Regions from separate parts of the Arthrobacter sp. Y3225209 genome, predicted to be linked through region 1. Evidence: riboswitches for the same ligand, from Rfam matches in the RefSeq annotation. Region 1 holds a riboswitch; the other holds the start of a gene.
What was found. A riboswitch is a leader RNA that binds a small molecule or an ion and turns the genes downstream of it on or off. The one in region 1 is predicted to bind S-adenosylmethionine.
Positions count from the first base shown of each region.

Region 1 (3,445 bases):
GGAGGCTGTGCAGGGGCTGGTTACCGAAATGTCTCCCTGGCTGGTGGTGCCGCTGGTCGTCATCCTGGCGCCCTTCGTGGAGGAGTACATTTTCCGGCACCTGCTCATCGGCAAACTCAGCCGCTACTGGAACATCTGGGCGTGCAGCATCCTGTCGGTCCTACTCTTCGCCTCCATCCACATTGTGGGTAAGGAATCCCTGTCACTGCCGGTCCTGATGCCTTATCTGGCCACTGGTGCCGTCCTGGTCGGGTTGTACGTATGGGCAGGAAACAACTTCATGCTGTCCTACGGCGTGCATGCTGCGAAGAACCTGCTCAGCGTGGTGCTGATCTACGCCATTCCGCCGGAACTGCTGCAGCAGTAATCTCGACGCGGGAAATGCGGCCCCGCAGGAAGCCATGCCCTAGCATCGGTGGCAGGACCGGACCCGTCCCGGGGCCGGCACACAGAATCGGGGGATCGGCGTGTCAGTAGGCTCAGGAATCGGCGCAGTGTTCGTAATTTTGTATTTCCTGTTGGTGGTTGCAGTGGCCGTCCTTGTGGTCTGGGCCCTGGTACTCGTGATCATTTTCCTCCGGTTGCGGATTGCCCAGCTGCGCGGAGAGTTGCGCGGAGACACCGGAACGGTTAACTGACGCGGCCGGGGGCCCGCGGCCTGCGCCGCCGGTCCCCGGCAACCCCGTCAGCTGATGCAGAACTCGTTGCCCTCGGGATCCGCCATGACGTACCAGGAGTGCGGTCCCTGGCTTGCTTCGGTCAGGAAGGACGCGCCGCGTTCCTCCAAGGCGGCCCGGGCCGCGTCCTTATCCTGACCCTGAAGCCGGACATCCAGGTGAATGCGGTCCTTGACGGTTTTGGGCTCGGGAACCGGCTGAAACAGGACGCGCAACCGGTCCTTCCGGCCCACCTCGTCGGCAGGACAGATGGCGGCGCCGTCCCGCCAGACCCGGACACCGTTGTGCTCGATAACGTCCTCCGGGTTCGCCAAGCCCTGGTCCAGCATGGACGAAATGAAGTCCTGGTCCACGGGCTCCAGCGTCCAGCCCAGGGTCTCGGCCCACCAATCCGCCTGTTGGTGGGCATCGGTGCAGTCAACGCAGATCTGTATATTCGTCATGGCATTGAGGCTAGAACCCGAACAGCACGGCCGTCATCGGTATCCGGACAGATACAGTCCGCATATTAACCGGCCGGGAATCACGCCTGGCCGTCAATCCGCTCGGTTTCGGGAGCCCGGACCGGAGACCCGATGCAGGGCAGCACCCGCTCCGGCCGGGCCAAGTAGAAAAAAGAGCTCCGGGCATCCGAGCCGAAACCGCCGGGCACCATCAGTGTGGAGTATCGCTGGCACCACTGTGGTGTGTCGACGGCGGCGTCCAGGGCGGCGGCCACGGCGCCCACGTTGTGGAACCACATCAGCTGCTGCGTTCCGTCGATGACGAGGTGGATGAGGTCAAGCTCCGGGTCGGCTGCGACCTCGACGTCGGACCACTGATCCCACGCCTCGAGCCGGCGGCGGTGGATCCAATGGACGTTGTGGCCGGGCGCAAAACCGGAGCAGCTGCTGCTGATGGAAGAGTTGTTGAAGCCGGAGTTGTTGGAAGCGGAGTTGCTGACACTGGACGTGCTCACAGTGGGTTCCTTTTCAGGTTGTCCTTGCCTGCACCGGTTGGAGCAGGCCGCTTCGTCATCCGAACCACCCGCCGAACAGTGGGGTTGGTGTGGGGCCAGTCGGAGCTTTTATGCCCGGCGAACCGGGCGGAGGCCACATCTCGTGAAGCTAGAAACTACTGTAACCGAGGGCACCGACATTTCGACAGACACGCGTTATCAGGGTCTGGTGTGGTCGTGCGGCGTCGGGCGGCGGTGCGCCGGGCGGACCGGGACAGCGGCAACGAAAACTCCCGCTCGCAGAGCTCGCGAGAGTTATTAAAGCCGCCTTACCCGGCCCGTCCGGCACACGGCATCGCGTCTGGGCGATGGCACCCTGACTTGCCTGTCAGGCACTAGCCTCAATCACCAATTCGGCTGGCAGTCTTGAGCCTACGGGTCGTGGAAGTACCCCGTCGCGGGGTCAATGGACGAGAGGAAATCGCGAATAGCGGCCACGTGCTGTTCATGCGTGGGCGGTTCACGCCTGCCGAGGGCGTTGAATCCATAACCATTGTTGGGTCCCGAGACCCAGTCATAGAGAATCGTTCCATCCTCGTCACGCCTGCGCACTGCAAACGTCTCGCCGTCGACGGTGATTGTCCCAAGGCCCGTATAGGTACGCGTGTCCGGCGGTGCAGGGGCAAACACCCACCCCTCATCTGCGGGGTGGCGATCGCTCTCCATACGTTTGATCCTACCGAGCGGGGAGCGGTTCCTCACACCGCCCCGTTACCGCCAGCCGGCGTCCGGTGCCACCAGTTTGACGATGCTTTCGAGCAGGTGCGCGTTGTAGTCCACGCCGAGCTGGTTGGGCACGGTGATGAGCACGGTGTCTGCGGCCTGCACGGCAGCGTCAGCGGCCAGTTCGGCAGCGATCACGTCGGGTTCGCCGATGTAGCTCTTGCCGAACCGGGCGAGGCCCCCGTCGAGGTGGCCCACCTGGTCACGTCCCTCGGCCTGCGCGCGGAGACCGAAGTAATGCCGGTCCTCCCCGGTCACCAGAGGGATGACGCTGCGGCTCACGGAGACCCGCGGCGTGCCCTGGTGGCCGGCGTCGGCCCAGGCCTTGCGGTAGACCTCGATCTGCTCGGCCTGCAGCTGGTCGAACGGAACTCCGGTGTCTTCGGTCAGCAGGGTGGAACTCATCAGGTTCATGCCCTGCTCGCCGGTCCACTTGGCCGTGGCGCGGGTCCCCGAACCCCACCAGATGCGCTCAGGCAGACCGGGAGAAAGAGGATCGATGGCCATGGGGGCGGTTGTCCCGGTCATTGCCGGATCGGACTGGGCCACCCCGGCACCGGCAATGGCGGCACGGAACACCTCGGTGTGCTGGCGAGCCATGTCCGCGTCGGTGGAGTCCGGCCCCGGCACGTAACCGAAGGACTCATAGCCCCGCAGGGCAGGCTCGGGGGATCCCCGGCTGATGCCCAACTGCAGCCGTCCGCCGCTGATCAGGTCCGCCACGGCGGCATCTTCCGCCATCGAAAGCGGATTCATGTAGCGCATGTCGATCACGCCGGTGCCCAGTTCGATTTTGCTGGTCCGGGACGCCATGGCGGCAAGCGTGGGGAACGGGGCGGAGAACTGCGGCGCGAAGTGATGTACCCGCATGTACGCGCCGTCGACGCCGATTTCCTCCGCGGCTACCGCCAGCTCGATCTGCTGCAATACTGCGTCCCGGGCACTGGGCGTCCGGGACCCCAGTGCGTTCCGGTAGTGTCCGAAGGACAGGAACCCTATTCGTTTCATATCAGCCACAGCGCCGGAGCACTCTGCGGTATTCCCGGCC
Region 1 covers NZ_JBNHFW010000028.1:38,549-41,993, forward strand. The annotation lists gene AC5RVB_RS13990 (CPBP family intramembrane glutamic endopeptidase) at 1-367, shown strand, start outside; gene AC5RVB_RS13995 (hypothetical protein) at 468-638, shown strand; gene AC5RVB_RS14000 (VOC family protein) at 686-1,120, opposite strand; gene AC5RVB_RS14005 (hypothetical protein) at 1,201-1,635, opposite strand; SAM riboswitch class IV at 1,651-1,783, opposite strand; gene AC5RVB_RS14010 (hypothetical protein) at 2,047-2,340, opposite strand; gene AC5RVB_RS14015 (LLM class flavin-dependent oxidoreductase) at 2,386-3,405, opposite strand.

Region 2 (3,445 bases), on a different contig from region 1:
AAACCATGGCGGTGCAGAACTGCACGTGAATACGATTCCCCTGGGGACTCGGACCGGGGGTCGGCAAAGTCGATTACGCGCCGGGCCCTCGTCTGTTTGGCCATGTCGGGCAGATTCCGAGCCAGTTTTTCCAGCTCGTCTTTGTTCGTGGCTGGGCGGCCGTGCACCAGGTCCGGGCGCAGGACACTGTCCATAGCCGGAACCGAGTGCTCGAAAGCCAGATACGCGGCCATGTCCAGAGCGGTCTGTGCACGGGAGGTCAGCGACATTCCCTCAACAACATCGAGCGGTTCCAGCAGCTTGCGTTCCGTCCAGTGGAGACCGCCCCGGCGCCGGCCGTGGGAGGACGGGGAAGCCAGCAGTAGTACCTCAGGTGGTGAATCGATCACCGGTAGCCCCCAAATGACGGCGGCGGACTGCTGGACGAGGACGCGTTGCCCGGGCACTTGTTGTGATGCCGCCTGGATACGTACCCGCTCTTTTTCCCAGGCACGGAGCTGTCGCCATACCTCGACGTCGATATAGATCCCGGCACGAAGCCGCACCAGTTGCCCCGCCCGGCACTGCAGGGCAAGGGAACGGCGGCCTGAGCCGAAGGAATCGGCGTCAGCCGCGAAGATGAGCTCGGGATTCACGCCTTCAGGGTGGAAGGGCGGTGGCGTAGATGCGAGCGAACCAGGCTCAAATGTGGAAAACCTGCGGCTCGGAGAGAGAATCTACCGGTTTGGGAAATTCCTGCCACTTTGCAGCGGAGGGAATTCTCAGACCGGCAGGAAAACCCCAAACCGGCAGCAAAACCCCGGAGCTAGATCTCCACCCGGCCGTTGGCGGTGTCGAAGGTGACCGACATGATGCCGGGCGTGCCGGCCGGAGCGATCCAGGTGACGGCAACGCCCTCCAGCGGTGCCTCCACCGGGTGGCCCAGCCAGTCAGTGACCCGGGCAGCCGACCCGGCGATGGTCAGCGAATTCAGTTTCACCGAACCGGGCATCCCGGGAAGGGCATTGGAGGGGTGCAGTGCCTCGGTGCCGTCATCCCATCGCAGCAGGTAGGGCACCTGGGGATCCGCGATCAGGCCGTTGATGCCGATCTGGCGCCAGGTGAGTTCCTGGCCATCAGGGAATTTTCGGTTGCCCGGCACTGACGGGCGGCCCAGGCGTTCTTCGAAGGGCGAGAGGTCATCAACTGCGACGCACCACCCCATCCAGCCGCCTCCGCATTCGGAGCGCTGGCGGACGGCCTGCCCGAAGGGCGCCTTGTCCGAGGCAGGGTGGTTGAGCACCTCGACAACTTCCACATATTGGTTGTTGGCCAGGGGCAGGATCATATTGCGGGTACCGAATCGGGGGTGGACGCCACCCTTTACGAAGTCGGCTCCGAGAGCAGCAGCAATCCTCTCGGTGGTGGCCAAAAGACCGTCGGATTCACAGGCATAAGAAACATGGTCCAAGCGCATGCGGCTCATTGTGGCACGTTGTGATGCCCGTCTCGACTAAGGGAAGCCTAAGAAGAAATCCAGTTGCCTCAGGACACGAAATCTATACACGGGGCCGGTTATTTTTTCACGAAAAGTCATGAAGGTTGCGCATCCTCAGCGGATCAGTTTTTATGGGTGCAGGTCATGAGTGCCAGCAGATAGCCCCGGCTTGCTGGCCGGCAACCCTCCAACCGCGGTGGGGTGCCCCGGGTGAAGACCTGGCCGCACGCCAAAAGGGCGTCCGGCAAGCGCGGGTCCCACAAACCCCACCGGACATCCGGCGTACCCGGATGTTCCCGCGAAGGTAGTGTGCGGCCCCTGGCATGAGGGAGCATCATGAGTGCAGATTGGTCTTTTGAAACCCGTCAGATCCACGTAGGACAGGAGCCCGACGCCGTCACCGGCGCCCGCGCCCTGCCCATCTACCAGACATCGTCCTTCGTCTTTCCCAGCGCCGAGGCAGCCGCAAACCGGTTTGCCCTGGCCGATCTTGAACCCATCTACACCCGGATCGGAAACCCCACCCAGGAAGCGGTAGAGAACCGGATCGCGTCCCTGGAAGGCGGGGTCGGCGCACTGCTGCTGGCCTCGGGACAGGCCGCGGAAACCTTCGCCCTGCTGAACGTGGCCCAGGCCGGTGACCACATTGTGGCCAGCCCCAGCCTGTACGGCGGCACGTACAACCTGTTAAAGCACACGCTGAAGAAGTTCGGCATCGAGACCACCTTTGTGCAGGACCCGGATGACCTGGAGCAGTGGCGCACCGCGGTGCAGCCCAACACCAAGGCGTTCTTCGGCGAGGTGGTGTCCAACCCGCGCCAGGACGTACTGGACCTTGAAGGCATCAGCGCCGTGGCACACCAGGCCGGAGTGCCGCTGATCGTGGACAACACGCTCGCCACGCCGTACCTCATCCGCCCCATTGAATGGGGTGCGGACATTGTGGTGCACTCGGCCACCAAGTACCTCGGCGGGCACGGCACCTCCATCGCCGGCGTCATCGTGGATTCGGGGAACTTCGACTTCGCGGCGGACCCGGAGAAGTTCCCCGGCTTCAACACACCGGATGAGAGCTACAACGGGCTGGTCTACGCCCGGGACCTGGGGGTCGGGAGCCCGCTTGGCGCCAACCTGGCCTTCATCCTCAAGGCACGTGTGCAGCTGCTGCGCGATCTCGGCTCGGCGGTCTCACCGTTCAACGCGTTCCTTATTGCCCAGGGCCTGGAAACCCTCAGCCTGCGGGTGGAGCGGCACGTGGCCAACGCCGTCGAGGTTGCCAACTGGCTGGAGGCGCACGACGACGTCCTGTCCGTTGCGTACGCGGGCCTGGAGTCGAGCCCGTGGTTCGAACGCGGACGCAAGTACGGCCCGCGCGGAACGGGGGCCATTGTGTCCTTCGAGATTGCCGGGGGAGTGGAAGCAGGCAAGCGGTTCGTGGATGGTTTGGAACTGCACTCCCATGTGGCCAACGTGGGTGACGTGCGCTCGCTGGTCATCCATCCGGCCTCCACCACGCACAGCCAGCTGGGAGCCGAGGCGCAGCTCGCCGCCGGAGTCAGCCCCGGGCTCGTGCGGCTCTCCGTGGGCATCGAGCACATTGACGACATCCTCGCGGATCTCGAGGCCGGCTTCCGGGCCGCCAAGGGCGCGTAACGGGGCACCGTGACTATTCGGCATTCTGCACCGCAGCACCCCGCCACCGCCGTGGACGGGGTGCTGCGGTTCGCCTCGATCGGCGGACTTGAACTGGAAACCGGCGGATACCTGCCCGACGTCGTCCTCGGGTATGAGACGTGGGGCCAGCTGAACGCGGACGCGAGCAACGCCGTGTTTGTGGCCCACGCCCTCACCGGAAGCACCCATGTGGCCCGCGGGCACACGGATGAGCCCGGCTGGTGGGATGAGCTGGTGGGGCCGGGCCGGCCCGTGGACACCAATCGGTTCTACGTGGTCGCGGCGAATATGATC
Region 2 covers NZ_JBNHFW010000009.1:93,007-96,451, reverse strand. The annotation lists gene AC5RVB_RS07325 (hypothetical protein) at 1-635, opposite strand, end outside; gene AC5RVB_RS07320 (VOC family protein) at 806-1,456, opposite strand; SAM riboswitch class IV at 1,618-1,734, shown strand; gene AC5RVB_RS07315 (bifunctional o-acetylhomoserine/o-acetylserine sulfhydrylase) at 1,814-3,130, shown strand; gene metX (homoserine O-acetyltransferase MetX) at 3,140-3,445, shown strand, end outside.
Region 2: another riboswitch for S-adenosylmethionine. It lies ahead of AC5RVB_RS07315 (bifunctional o-acetylhomoserine/o-acetylserine sulfhydrylase); the one in region 1 lies ahead of AC5RVB_RS14005 (hypothetical protein).